Regions from separate parts of the Bradyrhizobium sp. USDA 376 genome, predicted to be linked through region 1. Evidence: predicted binding sites of a transcription regulator. Region 1 holds the regulator's gene; each other region holds the start of a gene.
What was found. Region 1 encodes PhoB, which activates phosphate uptake and scavenging genes when phosphate is short. Its sites were predicted from a motif close to TGTCATNNANCTGTCAT; they were not measured.
Positions count from the first base shown of each region.

Region 2: the regulator PhoB is predicted to act here: its motif matches at 2,929-2,945, upstream of ACVJ19_RS37160 (UDP-2,3-diacylglucosamine diphosphatase).
Region 3: the regulator PhoB is predicted to act here: its motif matches at 1,182-1,198, upstream of phnC (phosphonate ABC transporter ATP-binding protein).

Region 1 covers NZ_JBSSGN010000001.1:3,321,276-3,325,668, forward strand. Annotated here, with positions in the region: gene pstA (phosphate ABC transporter permease PstA) at 1-806, shown strand, start outside; gene pstB (phosphate ABC transporter ATP-binding protein PstB) at 803-1,624, shown strand; gene phoU (phosphate signaling complex protein PhoU) at 1,636-2,352, shown strand; gene phoB (phosphate regulon transcriptional regulator PhoB) at 2,375-3,082, shown strand; gene ACVJ19_RS15530 (IS110 family RNA-guided transposase) at 3,312-4,352, shown strand.
Region 2 covers NZ_JBSSGN010000001.1:7,882,186-7,886,578, forward strand. Annotated here, with positions in the region: gene ACVJ19_RS37150 (threonine/serine dehydratase) at 1-942, opposite strand, end outside; gene ACVJ19_RS37155 (glycosyltransferase family 4 protein) at 1,006-2,079, opposite strand; gene ACVJ19_RS37160 (UDP-2,3-diacylglucosamine diphosphatase) at 2,093-2,905, opposite strand; gene thiD (bifunctional hydroxymethylpyrimidine kinase/phosphomethylpyrimidine kinase) at 3,124-3,924, opposite strand; gene ACVJ19_RS37170 (PAS domain S-box protein) at 4,203-4,393, shown strand, end outside.
Region 3 covers NZ_JBSSGN010000001.1:905,308-909,700, reverse strand. Annotated here, with positions in the region: gene ACVJ19_RS04165 (alpha-D-ribose 1-methylphosphonate 5-triphosphate diphosphatase) at 1-475, opposite strand, end outside; gene ACVJ19_RS04160 (chloramphenicol acetyltransferase) at 472-1,134, opposite strand; gene phnC (phosphonate ABC transporter ATP-binding protein) at 1,309-2,118, shown strand; gene phnD (phosphonate ABC transporter substrate-binding protein) at 2,185-3,120, shown strand; gene phnE (phosphonate ABC transporter, permease protein PhnE) at 3,198-4,082, shown strand; gene phnE (phosphonate ABC transporter, permease protein PhnE) at 4,112-4,393, shown strand, end outside.

The DNA of each region.
Region 1 (4,393 bases):
TCATCCGCGGGCTCTGCATCGGTGCCGCCGCCTTCGGCGTCACCTGGCTGGCGCTGATCCTGGTCACGCTGCTCTACAACGGCCTGAGCGGCCTGAACCTGCAGATCTTCACCGAGAACACGCCGCCGCCCGGTTCGACCGAAGGCGGCCTGCTCAACGCCATCGTCGGCTCGCTGATCATGACCGTGCTCGGCGTCGGCATCGGCGCGCCGCTCGGCCTGTTCGCCGGCACCTATCTCGCCGAGTACGGCCGCAACGACAAGCTGACCTCGGTGATCCGTTTCATCAACGACATCCTGCTGTCGGCGCCCTCGATCATCATCGGCCTGTTCATCTACGGCGCGGTGGTGGTGCCGATGCGCGGATTCTCGGCGATTGCGGGCGCGCTCGCGCTCGCCGTCATCGTGATCCCCGTGGTGCTGCGCACCACCGAGGACATGCTGCTGCTGGTGCCGAATGCGCTGCGCGAGGCGGCCTCCGCGCTCGGCCTGCCGCGCTCGCTGGTGATCAAGCGCATCGCCTATCGTGCGGCCCGGTCGGGTCTCATCACCGGCGTGCTGCTCGCCACCGCCCGTGTCGCCGGTGAGACCGCGCCACTGCTCTTCACCGCGCTGTCGAACCAGTTCTTCAGCCTCAGCCTGAACAAGACGATGGCGAACCTGCCGGTCACCATCAACAACTTCGTGCAGAGCCCCTACGCCTACTGGAAGCAGCTCGCCTGGAGCGGCGCGCTGCTGATCACGATCACCGTGCTTGCCCTGAACATTGGCGCGCGCATCCTCGGCGCCGAGAGGACTGCAAAATGACCGATCTTTCCGTATCCGTGAGTTCCAACGCCCATCTGGCCTCGCAGCAGCCGCTGCCGGAAGCGCCCGCCAAGGTGACGGTGCGCAACCTCAACTTCTATTACGGCGAGCACCACGCGCTGAAGAACATCAACCTGACGCTCGGCACCAACCGCGTCACGGCGTTCATCGGCCCGTCGGGCTGCGGCAAGTCGACCCTGCTGCGCATCTTCAACCGGATGTACGACCTCTATCCGGGCCAGCGCGTCACCGGTCAGCTGATGCTCGACCAGACCAACATCCTCGACCCCAAGCTGGACCTCAACCTGCTGCGCGCCCGCGTCGGCATGGTGTTCCAGAAGCCGACGCCGTTCCCGATGACGATCTACGAGAACATCGCCTTCGGCATCCGTCTCTATGAGAAGATCTCGAAGTCCGAGATGGACGACCGCGTCGAGAAGGCGCTGCGCGGCGGCGCGCTGTGGAACGAGGTCAAGGACAAGCTCAACGCCTCGGGCCTGTCGCTCTCCGGCGGCCAGCAGCAGCGCCTCTGCATCGCCCGCACCGTCGCGGTGCGCCCCGAGGTGATCTTGTTCGACGAGCCCTGCTCGGCGCTCGACCCGATCTCGACCGCCAAGGTCGAGGAGCTGATCCAGGAGCTGTCCGAGAACTACACGATCGCGATCGTCACCCACAACATGCAGCAGGCGGCGCGTGTCTCGGACAAGACCGCCTTCATGTATCTCGGCGAGCTGATCGAGTTCGACGACACCAGCAAGATCTTCACGTCGCCGAGCGATCGGCGCACGCAGGATTACATCACCGGCCGGTTCGGCTGAGGAGACAGGACATGGGTTCTGAACATACCGCAAAAGCCTTCGACACCGACCTCCAGGAGCTCACTCGCCTGGTCGCCGAGATGGGCGGGATTGCCGAGCGCATGATCGTCGATTCCGTCGACGCGCTGATCCGCCGCGACGTCGCGCTCGGCCAGCGCGTGGTCACCACCGACGCAGATCTCGACGCGCTGCAGAAGCGCATCGAGGAGCGCGCCGTGCTCACCATCGCGCGCCGTCAGCCGATGGCGGTGGATCTGCGCGAGATCGTCGGCGCCATGCGCGTTGCGACCGATCTGGAGCGCATCGGCGACCTCGCCAAGAACATGGGCAAGCGCGTTGCCGCGCTGGAGACCGATTTCCATCCGCTGAAACTGTTCCGCGGCCTGGAACACATGACCGATCTCGTGCAGCAGCAGGTCAAGTCGGTGCTGGACGCCTATGCCGCGCACGATCTGCCGGCGGCGATGGCGGTGTGGAAGGGCGACGAGGAAGTCGACGCCATCTGCACCTCGCTGTTCCGCGAGCTCCTCACCTACATGATGGAGGATCCGCGCAACATCTCGTTCTGCATCCATCTGATGTTCTGCGCCAAGAACATCGAGCGGATCGGCGACCACGCCACCAACATCGCCGAGACCGTGTTCTACATGATCGAGGGCCAGGCCATCACCGACAAGCGGCCGAAGGGCGACATGACGACCTTCGCCACGACGGTCCCGAATACCTGAAGACTCAAGGAGCGACGAGCCGATGGGCGCACGCATTATGGTGGTTGAGGACGAGGAAGCTCTCACCGAGCTTCTCCGCTACAACCTCGAAGGCGACGGCTATGACGTCGAGACGGTGATGCGCGGCGACGACGCCGACACCCGCCTCAAGGAGCACATCCCGGACCTGATCGTGCTCGACTGGATGCTGCCGGGCCTCTCCGGCATCGAGCTGTGCCGGCGGCTGCGCACCCGCCCCGAGACCAAGCAGCTTCCGATCATCATGCTCACCGCGCGCGGCGAGGAGAGCGAGCGGGTGCGCGGGCTTGCGACCGGCGCCGACGACTACATCGTCAAGCCGTTCTCGGTGCCGGAGCTGCTGGCGCGGGTGAAGGGCCTCCTGCGGCGCGCCAGCCCCGAGCGGCTCGCCACCGTGCTCGCCTATGGCGACATCGAGCTCGATCGCGAGAAGCGCCGCGTGGCGCGCTCGGGCCGGCCGATCGATCTTGGCCCGACCGAATATCGCCTGCTGGAGTTCTTCCTGGAGCATCCCGGCCGCGTGTTCTCGCGCGAGCAGCTGCTCGACAGCGTCTGGGGCCGCGACATCTACATCGACGAACGCACCGTCGACGTCCATATCGGCCGCCTGCGCAAGCTGCTCAATCTCGGCCGCGAGCAGGACCCGATCCGCACCGTCCGCGGCGCGGGCTACGCGCTCGATGATCGCTTTGCGAAGGCCGAGCAGACGTAAGGCTTGCAGGCGTTTGTTTGGCGAGCTGTCGCCACACGCTCAGTGTCGTCCCGGACAAGCGTAAGCGCAGATCCGGGACCCATAACCACAGGGCGTGATTGTTTTGCGAAAAGGTAACTCCGAGTCCCCGTAACCACACACCTTGCGGTGGCTGATGGGGTGGACGGCCCCCTACGGCATCAGTGTGCCAGAATGAGGTTGTTGCAAATCTCAGACAAGGGAGCCGTCCGTGAGCGAGATTATCCGAATTGGGATCGATACGTCGAAGCATATTTTTCAACTGCATGGGGTGGACGCGGCGGAGCGGCCAGTGCTGCGCAAGCGGCTGACGCGCAAGCAGATGCTGGAGTTTTTTGCCAAGCTGCCGGCGACGCAGGTGGGGATGGAGGCCTGCGGGGCGGCGCATTACTGGGCGCGGGAGCTGGGCAAGCTGGGCCACGAAGTGAAGTTGATGGCGCCACAGCACGTGAAGCCCTATGTCAAGCGCAACAAGAACGACGGGCGCGACGCTGAGGCCCTGTGCGAGGCGATGAGCCGGCCGACGATGCGGTTCGTGCTGGTGAAGAGTGCCGAGCAGCAGGCCGCGTTGATGCTGACGGGCTTGCGCGAGCAGATGATCGCCCGGCGCACCCAGCTTAGCAACATGATCCGCGGCTATGCGGCTGAGTTCGGGATCACGGCGGCCAAGGGGCTCAGCCAGGTCGAGCCGCTGTTGGCGCAGATCGCGCAAGACGAAAGCGTGCCGGAACTGGCGCGCGATCTGTTGGCGCAGCAGGGCCGCCAGTACGCGCAGTTACAGGAGGAACTGAAGACAATCGAAGCCAGGCTGAAGGCCTGGCACCGTGCCAACCCGGACAGCCGGCGCCTTGCAGAGATTCAAGGGATCGGGCCGATCGGTGCGCCTGAGCTGATCATGAAGACGCCGGATCCGCACGCGTTCAGCTCCGCAAGGCATTATGCGGCCTGGATTGGGCTGTCTCCGAAAGACCATTCCACTGCCGGCAAAACCCGTCTCGGCAAGATCACCCGTGCTGGAGACGAGCGGCTGCGCAGCGTCCTGGTGGCGGGAGCGACCGCCGTGATCAAGCAGGCCATGTGCGGCCGCGGTCATCCGTCACCTTGGCTGTTGGCCCTGCTCAAGCGCAAGCCGCCCAAGCTCGCAGCCGTGGCGCTCGCCAACAAGAATGCCCGCATCGCCTGGAAGCTGATGGTGACGGGGGAGAGATACGACGGCGCTCGGATGCGGGCTGCATCCGCGGCTGCCGCCTAAGACAGATCAGCCGATCGGGTTCGCCCGACCGGCCGAGCCGG
Region 2 (4,393 bases), 4.6 Mb from region 1:
GCCTGAGAGCACGATGACGACGTTCTTGCCGGCCACATCGAGGCGGCCCGCAAGCAGTGCGGCAAGGCCGACCGCCCCGCCCGGCTCGACCACCAGCTTCAGCTCACGATAGGCGAACGCCACGGCCGCACCGACTTCCTTGTCCGATGCCGTGACGCCGCGCGCGAGCAGCTTGCTGTTGATCGCAAACGTCATCTCGCCCGGCATCAAGGCCATCAGCGCGTCGCAAATGGTGCGGCCCGCGGGCGGATGCGGCTCGCGATGGCCGGCGGTCAGAGAGATGCCGTGATCGTCGAACGCCTCGGGTTCGGCCACCACGATCTCGGCTTGCGGATAGCGCGCCTTCACTGCGGTCGCGACGCCCGCGATCAGGCCGCCGCCGGAGGCCGGCGCCACCACGATATCGGGGCTGAGGCCGAGCGTTGCCATGTCTTCCGCGATCTCGCGGCCGGCGGTGCCCTGCCCTGCGATCACGAAGGGATCGTCATAGGGTTTTACAAGTGTGGCGCCGCGCTTCTCGGCGATGCCGCGCGAGATCGCCTCGCGATCATCCTTGTCGCGATCGTAAAGCACGACTTCGGCGCCGTAGGATTTGGTGCGCTCGCGCTTCGACAGCGGCGCATCCGCCGGCATCACGATCGTCGCCTGCATGTCGAGGATCTTGGCTGCCGCCGCCACGCCCTGGGCGTGGTTGCCGGAGGAGAACGCGACGACGCCGCCGGCGCGCTTGTCCTGCGGGATCGAGAACACCTTGTTGAAGGCACCGCGGAACTTGAAGGAGCCGGTGCGCTGGAGCATCTCCGGCTTCAGGAACACTTTGGCACCGACGCGCTCGTTGAGCACGGGAAAGGACAACAGCGGGGTGCGGATGGCGTAGGGCGCGATCACGCGCGCTGCGGCATCGATGTCGGCGGGGCCGATCGGAAGGAGCTGTTCGGTCATGGCCCAAACTTATCGCGCCAGCCTGAGCGCGGGCAAGACACCTCCGCGCGATGAACCCTGGTTTCAGGCTACGAAACTAACCGGCTCGGCCCCATTCCTGCCTGATAGCACCGCCCCGACCGCCTGGATGCTGTCGATGAAGACCCGTGCCGAGGCCTCCCAGGTGTAGTTGGCGGCGAATTCGACGCAGTCCTGCCGGCAGACACCGAGCGCGGCGAAGCAGGCATTGCGCAGATCGTGATCGAGAGCGCCGACCGGCGCATCGCCGATGACGTCGCGAGGACCCTTCACCGGGAAGGCCGCGACCGGCAGGCCGCTCGCCAGCGCCTCCAGCAGCACCAGGCCGAACGTGTCGGTCTTGCTGGGGAACACGAATACGTCGGCGGCGGCATAGATATCGGCCAGTTCCTCGCCGTGCTTCTCACCAAGGAAGATCGCATCGGGATAGGCCTCTTCGAGCGCGGCGCGCGCCGGGCCGTCGCCGACAATCACCTTGGTGCCGGGCAGGTCGAGGTCGAGGAAGGCCTCGAGATTCTTCTCCACCGCGACGCGGCCGACCGACAGGAACACCGGCGCCGGCAGACAGAGATCGACTGCGCGGGGGTGGAACAGGCCGGTGTCGACACCGCGCGGCCACAGCACGACATTGTCGAAGCCGCGCTCGGTCAGCTCACGTGCAAGCGCCGGCGTCGCCGCCATCACGGCGCGGCTTGGCGCATGGAAGCGGCGCAGCGCCCGCCAGATCAGCGAGCCCGGGACCGGCACGCGAGCGCGGACATATTCGGGAAAGCGGGTGTGGAAGCTGGTCGTGAACGGCAGCTTGCGCTGGCGGCAATAGCGGCGGACCATCAGGCCGATCGGCCCCTCGGTCGCGATGTGGATGCTGTCGGGGCGCGCCTCCTCGATCAGCCGCGCGATCCGCGCCGGACGCGGCATCGCAAGGCGCACGTCGCGATAGCTCGGCATCGCAAAGGTACGGAACGATTGCGGCGTCAGGAACGTGAACTCGACGCCAAGACCTTCAACGCCAAGACCTTCGACGTTAAGCCCCTTGGCGGCATCAGCCAGCTTGGTCAGCGTCCGAACCACACCGTTGACTTGCGGGTGCCAGGCGTCGGTCGCGACCAGGATGCGCATCAAATGGCCCTTGTTATGCAGCTCTCGCTGCGACCTGCGGGACTTGTGCCGGCTTCTGCAACTGGTCCGCCCAGGTGATGATCTCGAAATGGCCGTCGTCGTGCTCGACCAGGGCGGTGCAGCTCTCCACCCAGTCGCCGCAGTTCATGTAGCGGATGCCGGCCTCGTCGCGGATCACGGCATAGTGGATGTGGCCGCAGATCACGCCGTCGGCCTCGTGCCGCCGCGCTTCGGCGGCGAGCGCCTGCTCGAACGCGCCGATATAATTGACGGCGTTCTTGACCTTCTGCTTGGCCCATTGCGACAGCGACCAATAGGGCACGCCGAACATGCGCCGGAAGAAATTGACGAAGCGATTCATCTGGATCGCGAAGTCGTAGGCCTTGTCGCCGAGATGGGCGAGCCAGCGCGCGTTCTGCACCACGAGATCGAAGATGTCGCCGTGGATGACGAGATAGCGCTTGCCGTCCACGCCGGTGTGGACGGTGTTCTCGACCACGTCGATGCCGCCGAAATGCGTGCCGTAATAGTTGCGCAGGAACTCGTCGTGATTGCCGGGAATGTAGATGATCTTGGCGCCCTTGCGCGCCTTGCGCAAAAGCTTCTGGACGAGGTCGTTATGGGACTGCGGCCAGTGCCAGCTCGATTTCAGCGCCCAGCCGTCGACGATGTCGCCGACGAGGTAGATCGTGTCGGCATCATGGTAGCGCAGGAAGTCGAGCAGAAGGTCGGCTTGAGAACCGCGGGCTCCGAGATGAACGTCGGAGATGAACAACGTGCGAAAGCGCCGCTCCGGGCTCTCGTCACTCACATCGTAACTTCCCATGCGCCAGCCTGTAACAATGTCCCGTGACAGGGGGATGACCGATTGAACCCTTGAGGCACCTTCAAATACGAATCACGCCTTGCCTCGCCCTTCCCCGCGAATATCAGTCGCATGCGACAATCAGGCGACATGGCGCCGCAGCGGTGTCCGCAAAACCACGGAACCGCATGGCCTTATTGGTTAACGGAGGCGCGACTGCGCCGCGCGAACGCACGCCGTCAGTAAAATTTGTGGAAATGATGGATCGGCCCGTGGCCATGGCCGACGCTGAAGCGGTCGGCAGCCGCGATCGCTGCACTGATCCACGCCTTGGCGTTGCGCACGGCAAGCTCCAGATCCTCGCCCTTGGCGAGCCCCGCTGCGACCGCTGAGGACAGCGAACAGCCGGTGCCATGGGTGTTTTGGGTTGCGATGCGCGGCGCGGCGAGCGCGGTCGTGTGTCCGGAGGTGACGAGATAGTCGATGCTCTCGGCGCCCTCGCCGTGCCCGCCCTTGATCAGGACCGCGCGGCAGCCGAGCGCCAGCAGCCGCCGCCCCTGGGCCTCGATCTCGGCCTCGCTCGCCGCAACGTGCTCGCCGAGAAGAGCCGCGGCCTCCGGCAGGTTCGGCGTGATCACAGAGGCCAGCGGCATCAGTCTCGTGCGCAAGGCGTCGACGGCTTCGGACGCCAGCAAGCGATCGCCCGAGGTCGCCACCATCACGGGATCGAGCACGATGTGGCGCGGCTCCCAGCGCGACAGCGCCGCCGCGATCGCATCGATGCTGTCGGCCTGGCCGACCATGCCGATCTTCACCGCGCCGATGTCGAGGTCGGAGAACACCGCATCGATCTGGGCGGTGACGAACTCGGCCGGCACGGCGTGAATGCCGGTGACGCCGCGCGTGTTCTGCGCCGTCAGCGCCGCGATCACGGAGGCGCCATAGACGCCGAGCGCGGCAAAGGTCTTCAGATCCGCCTGGATGCCGGCGCCGCCGCTGGAATCCGACCCGGCAATGGTGAGCGCAACGGGCGTCGTCATCGCCGGATACGTTCGTTTGAGAAGGACACGGCCATGCCCTGTCCTAGCGCGCCCCCGACGTGCCAGCAAGCCGGGCCGGCCATGGGCCAGCGAATCAGGTGGAGGGCTGCCCCCCGGACCGCCCGTCTTCCCGCAATCGTGCACATTCCGCGAAAATATGACCTCGGCATCGACCGGCCTTGGCATCGATTCCGATGAATGAGAGGTTGGCCCGTGGATTCGTCCACAACGCCATGTTGCGGGCCAGCCTCGGCCCGAACTCCTCTCGGGAACCGATCATGTGGGCCTATTTCGAACGCCTCCTCGACTCCTCGATGCTCTCCCCGCACGGCATCTGCCTGCGCTGGGAGCCCGAGCTGATATGGCTGCACGTGGTCTCGGACGCCAGCATTGCGCTGGCGTATTTCTCGATTCCGTTCGCGCTTGCGATCCTCGTCACCAAACGGCGCGACCTCAAGTTCGGATGGGT
Region 3 (4,393 bases), 2.4 Mb from region 1:
GATCGACGCGGCCCTCGCTGAGCCACTGTGCGATCTCGTCCTCGGCGTCGAGATTGTAGGTCTCGTGCCGCAGGTGGAAGCGGGTGTCGGCGGCGAATTGCGGGCGCTGCCGATCGATCGCCTCCATCAGGCCGCGCGCGTTGTCGGCGCTGCGCAGGCCCGGCTCCCACGAGCAGGTCGTGGCGTGAAACACGGTGGTGATGCCGTTGCTGATGGCCTGGCGGTCGCTGTCGGCGAGCGCGACGTCGATCGGGAAGTCGACGCCGGCGCGCGGCATCATCTGCCGCTCGAAGGCATCGCCGTGCAGGTCGACGATGCCGGGCAGCACCAGCAGGTTGCGCGCATCAATCGCGAGCCGCGCGCGGCCGCGAGAAGCGTCCAACTCCGCGATATCCGGCCCGGACACTGCCAAGGACGTTTCAACGAGTTCGGTGCCGATCAGGGCCCGGCCGCCTTCAAGGAAAATGTCTGTCACGCGATTGCGCTTTTCTTGCTGTCGCGAGGGGAACTTGTCCGTGCTTCATACGTGGCGAGGAAATCTTCAATCCCGAGCCTGCGGAAATGGGGCAGGGCTTCACGCAACTTGTCGTGATCCCAGTCCCACCAGGCGAGCCGCGCAAGCCGTCCGGCGATCTCCTCCGAGAACCGCCGCCGCACGATGCGCGCCGGATTGCCGGCGACGATGGTGTAGGCCGGCACGTCCTTGGTGACGATGGCGCCGGCTGCGATCACCGCACCGGTGCCGATGTTGCGGCCCGGCAGTACGATCGCGCCATGGCCGATCCAGACATCGTGGCCGATATGAACGTGATACTGGCGCCGCCAGTCGAAGAACTCGGTGTCGTCGCTCTCGCCTTCGAAATAGGCGCTGGAGCGATAGGTGAAGTGGGCCTGCGTCGCGCGGTGCATCGGGTGATTGCCCGGGTTGATGCGCGTCATCGCCGCGATCGAGCAGAACTTTCCGATCGTGGTGTAGGTGATCTGCGCGTCGTTCACGACATAGGAGTAATCGCCCATCGTAACCTCGTGCAGGATGGTGCGCGCGCCGACCTCGGTGTAGGCGCCGAGTTTGGTCTCATGGAGCTTCGCGGAAGCGTCGATGGTCGGTTGGACCGAAAGCACCTTGCCGGCCATGTTGCGTCCGAACGTTCGAGGGCAGGCAATCCTCTTCGAGTGGCTTGATGACAATGTCATGACATGACGATGACAGGGGATGATGTGTGTAGGATCGCCGCACCGCAACGCGCGTGTCACACAAGTGTCAAGCGCCGGCGTTAGCGGTTGGCTCCAGCTATTCTGGAGCCCTGCATGCTGGTGGTTGAAGGTCTGACGTGCCGCTTTGGCGCAAAAGCCGCGGTGGACGACGCTTCGTTTCAAATCTCCCCCGGCGGTTTCGTCGGTGTGATCGGACGATCCGGCGCCGGCAAGTCGACGCTGCTCCGGACCATCAACCGCCTGGTGACGCCGACGCAGGGGCGCATCCTGTTCGACGGCATCGACGTCACCGCGTTGCGCGGCAAGGAGCTGCGGCAGTGGCGCGCCCGCTCGGCGATGATCTTCCAGCAGTTCAACCTGGTCGGCCGGCTCGACGTCCTCACCAACGTCCTGATGGGGCGTCTCGCCACCATGCCGGCTTGGCGCTCGCTGTCGCAGATCTGGCCCGAGCACGACAAGGCGCTGGCGATGTCCGCGCTCGAGCAGTTCGACATTGCCTCGCTCGCGGCCCAGCGCGCCGACCAGCTCTCCGGCGGCCAGCAGCAGCGCGTGGCGATCGCCCGCGCGCTGGTGCAGCAGCCCGACATCATCCTCGCCGACGAGCCGATCGCCTCGCTCGATCCGCGCAACACCAAGATCGTTATGGATGCGCTTTTGCGCATCAACAAGCACTTCGGCATCACCGTGCTCTGCAACCTGCATTCGCTCGATCTCGCCCGCACCTATTGCGACCGCCTGATCGGCATGGCCGCCGGCCGCGTGGTGTTCGATGGCGCGCCGTCCGCGCTGACCGATCACGTTGCGCGCGAGCTCTACGATCTCGAAGCCGCCGACGTCATGGGTGGCATGCCTGTCCCGGCGCCCGAGGGCGTGCCGGCGCTCGGAACCGCCGCGGCCGCCTGAGCCACGGCGCACCTGTTCAGTTGCCAGTTTTTGCGTCAACCGACCCCAACCGATGAAGAGGGTATCATGATCACTCGCAGATTAATCATTGCCGGCGCAGCCGCGCTCGCCTTCACCGCCTCCGCGTCCGCCGAAGACTGGAAGGCCAAATATCCCGAGCTGACCTTCGCCGTCGTTCCGGCCGAGAACGCCTCCGGCGTCACCGAGCGGTGGGCGCCGTTCGTGAGCTATCTCTCCAAGGAACTGGGCGTGAAGGTCACGCTGCGCATCGCCAACGACTACGCCGCCGTCATCGAGGGCCAGCGCGCCGGCAACATCCACATCGCCAGCTACGGCTCGGCCTCGTTCGCCCGCGCCCGCCTCACCGGCGTCAAGACCGACGCCTTCGCCAACGACATCAACGCCGACGGCTCGACCGGCTACTATTCGGTGTTCTTCGTCAAGGCGAGCAGCGCCTACAAGAAGGTCGATGACCTCAAGGGCAAGAACCTCGGTCTCGTCGACCCGAACTCGACCTCTGGCAACAACGTGCCGCGCTTCGAGCTCGACAAGATGGGCATCCCGGATGCCGACACCTATTTCAGCAAGGTCGTCTTTACCGGCAGCCACGAGAACGCGATGCTGGCGCTGGCGCAGGGCACGGTCGACGTTGCCGCCAACCAGTGGACCAGCGACGACGACTCCACGCTGGCGCAGATGCTGATCAAGGGCATGCTGAAGAATGCCGACGGCTCGGCGATGAAGAAGGGCGATTTCCGCATCATCCACAAGTCGGCGCCGATCATCAACGGCCCCTATGCCTACAATTCCGACCTGCCGGAAGACGCCAAGGCTGCCATCGCCAAGGCGTTCTTCGACGCGCCGGCCAAGGACAAGGCCGCGTTCGACCGTCTCTCCGACGGCCAGAAGAAGGGTTTCCATCCCGCCACCACCAAGGACTGGGATGGCACGATCGAGTTGATCAAGTTCGTCGATGCGCTGCGTAAGAAGAAGGCGTCCTGAGCTTTCAGGACGAGCTACTCGAGCCGGGTCGATGGACCCGGCTCTTTCTCTTTTGAGCGGACACTCTCCCCGATCCTATGACCGTCGCGGTTTCGATTCTGCCCGAGCAGCAACTGGCTGCGCTGAACGCTGCTTATAATCAGGCGGTCGCGCGCAGGCGGCTTCGTCTCCTGCTCGGCGTTGCGGTATTCGCCGCCGCGCTGCTTCTCGCCGCGATCGGCGCGGAAGTGAATCTGCGCACGCTGTTCACCTATTTCGGCAACTTCGTCAGTTATTTCGATCGCATCCTCACGCTCGACAACGGCCAGCGCGTCTGGACCGATATCGGCGAATGGCTGTGGGGCTGGCGCAAATGGCTGAAGATGTTGGGCGAGACCGTGCTGATCAGCTATGTCGGCACGCTGATCGGCGCGACTTTCGCTTTCGCGCTCAACTTCTTCGCGGCCGAGAACACTTCACCCGCGCCCTGGCTGCGCTTCACGGTGCGGCGTCTGCTCGAATTCGCCCGCACCGTGCCTGGCATCGTGTTCGCACTGGTCTTCGTGATCGCGTTCGGGCTTGGCCCGATGGCCGGCGTGCTCGCGATTGCAATCCACTCCACCGGCGCACTGGGAAAACTGTTCTCGGAGATCGTCGAGAATGCCGACATGAAGCCGGTCGAAGGCATCCGCTCGACCGGGGCCAGCTGGCTCTCCTGCATGCGGTTCGCCATCGTGCCGCAGGTCACGGCCGGCTATGCCAGCTACGCGCTGCTGCGCTTCGAGATCAATGTCCGCGAAGCCTCCGTGATGGGCTTTGTCGGCGCCGGCGGCATCGGCCAGGAGCTCGTCGTCGCCATCCGCAAGTTCTACTATTCGGACGTCAGCGCCATCCTGCTCACCATCATCGTCACGGTCTTCATCATCGACATCACCACCGGCTGGCTGCGCGGCCGCCTGTTCGGCAAGGAGGCGCGGACGTGACGGGGCCGCAGCAGGTCGATACGCGCGAGATGCGCGCGCGCTACCCTGACGTATTCGACCGGCCGGCCTCGGCGCGGCTCGCAACGCCCGCGATGATCGTCGCGGCATTCGCGATCCTCACTTACGGCCTCGTCGACCTCGATTTTTCGCCGTCGCGCTTCTTCGCAGGCCTCAGCCAGCTCGGCTGGATCGGCCTGATGATGATCCCGCCGGATCCCGGCTCATCGCTGGCGGTCTATCTGAAGGCGCTTGGCGAGACGCTGTCGATCGCGCTGCTCGGCACCACGCTGGCTGCTGTCTTCGCGCTTCCA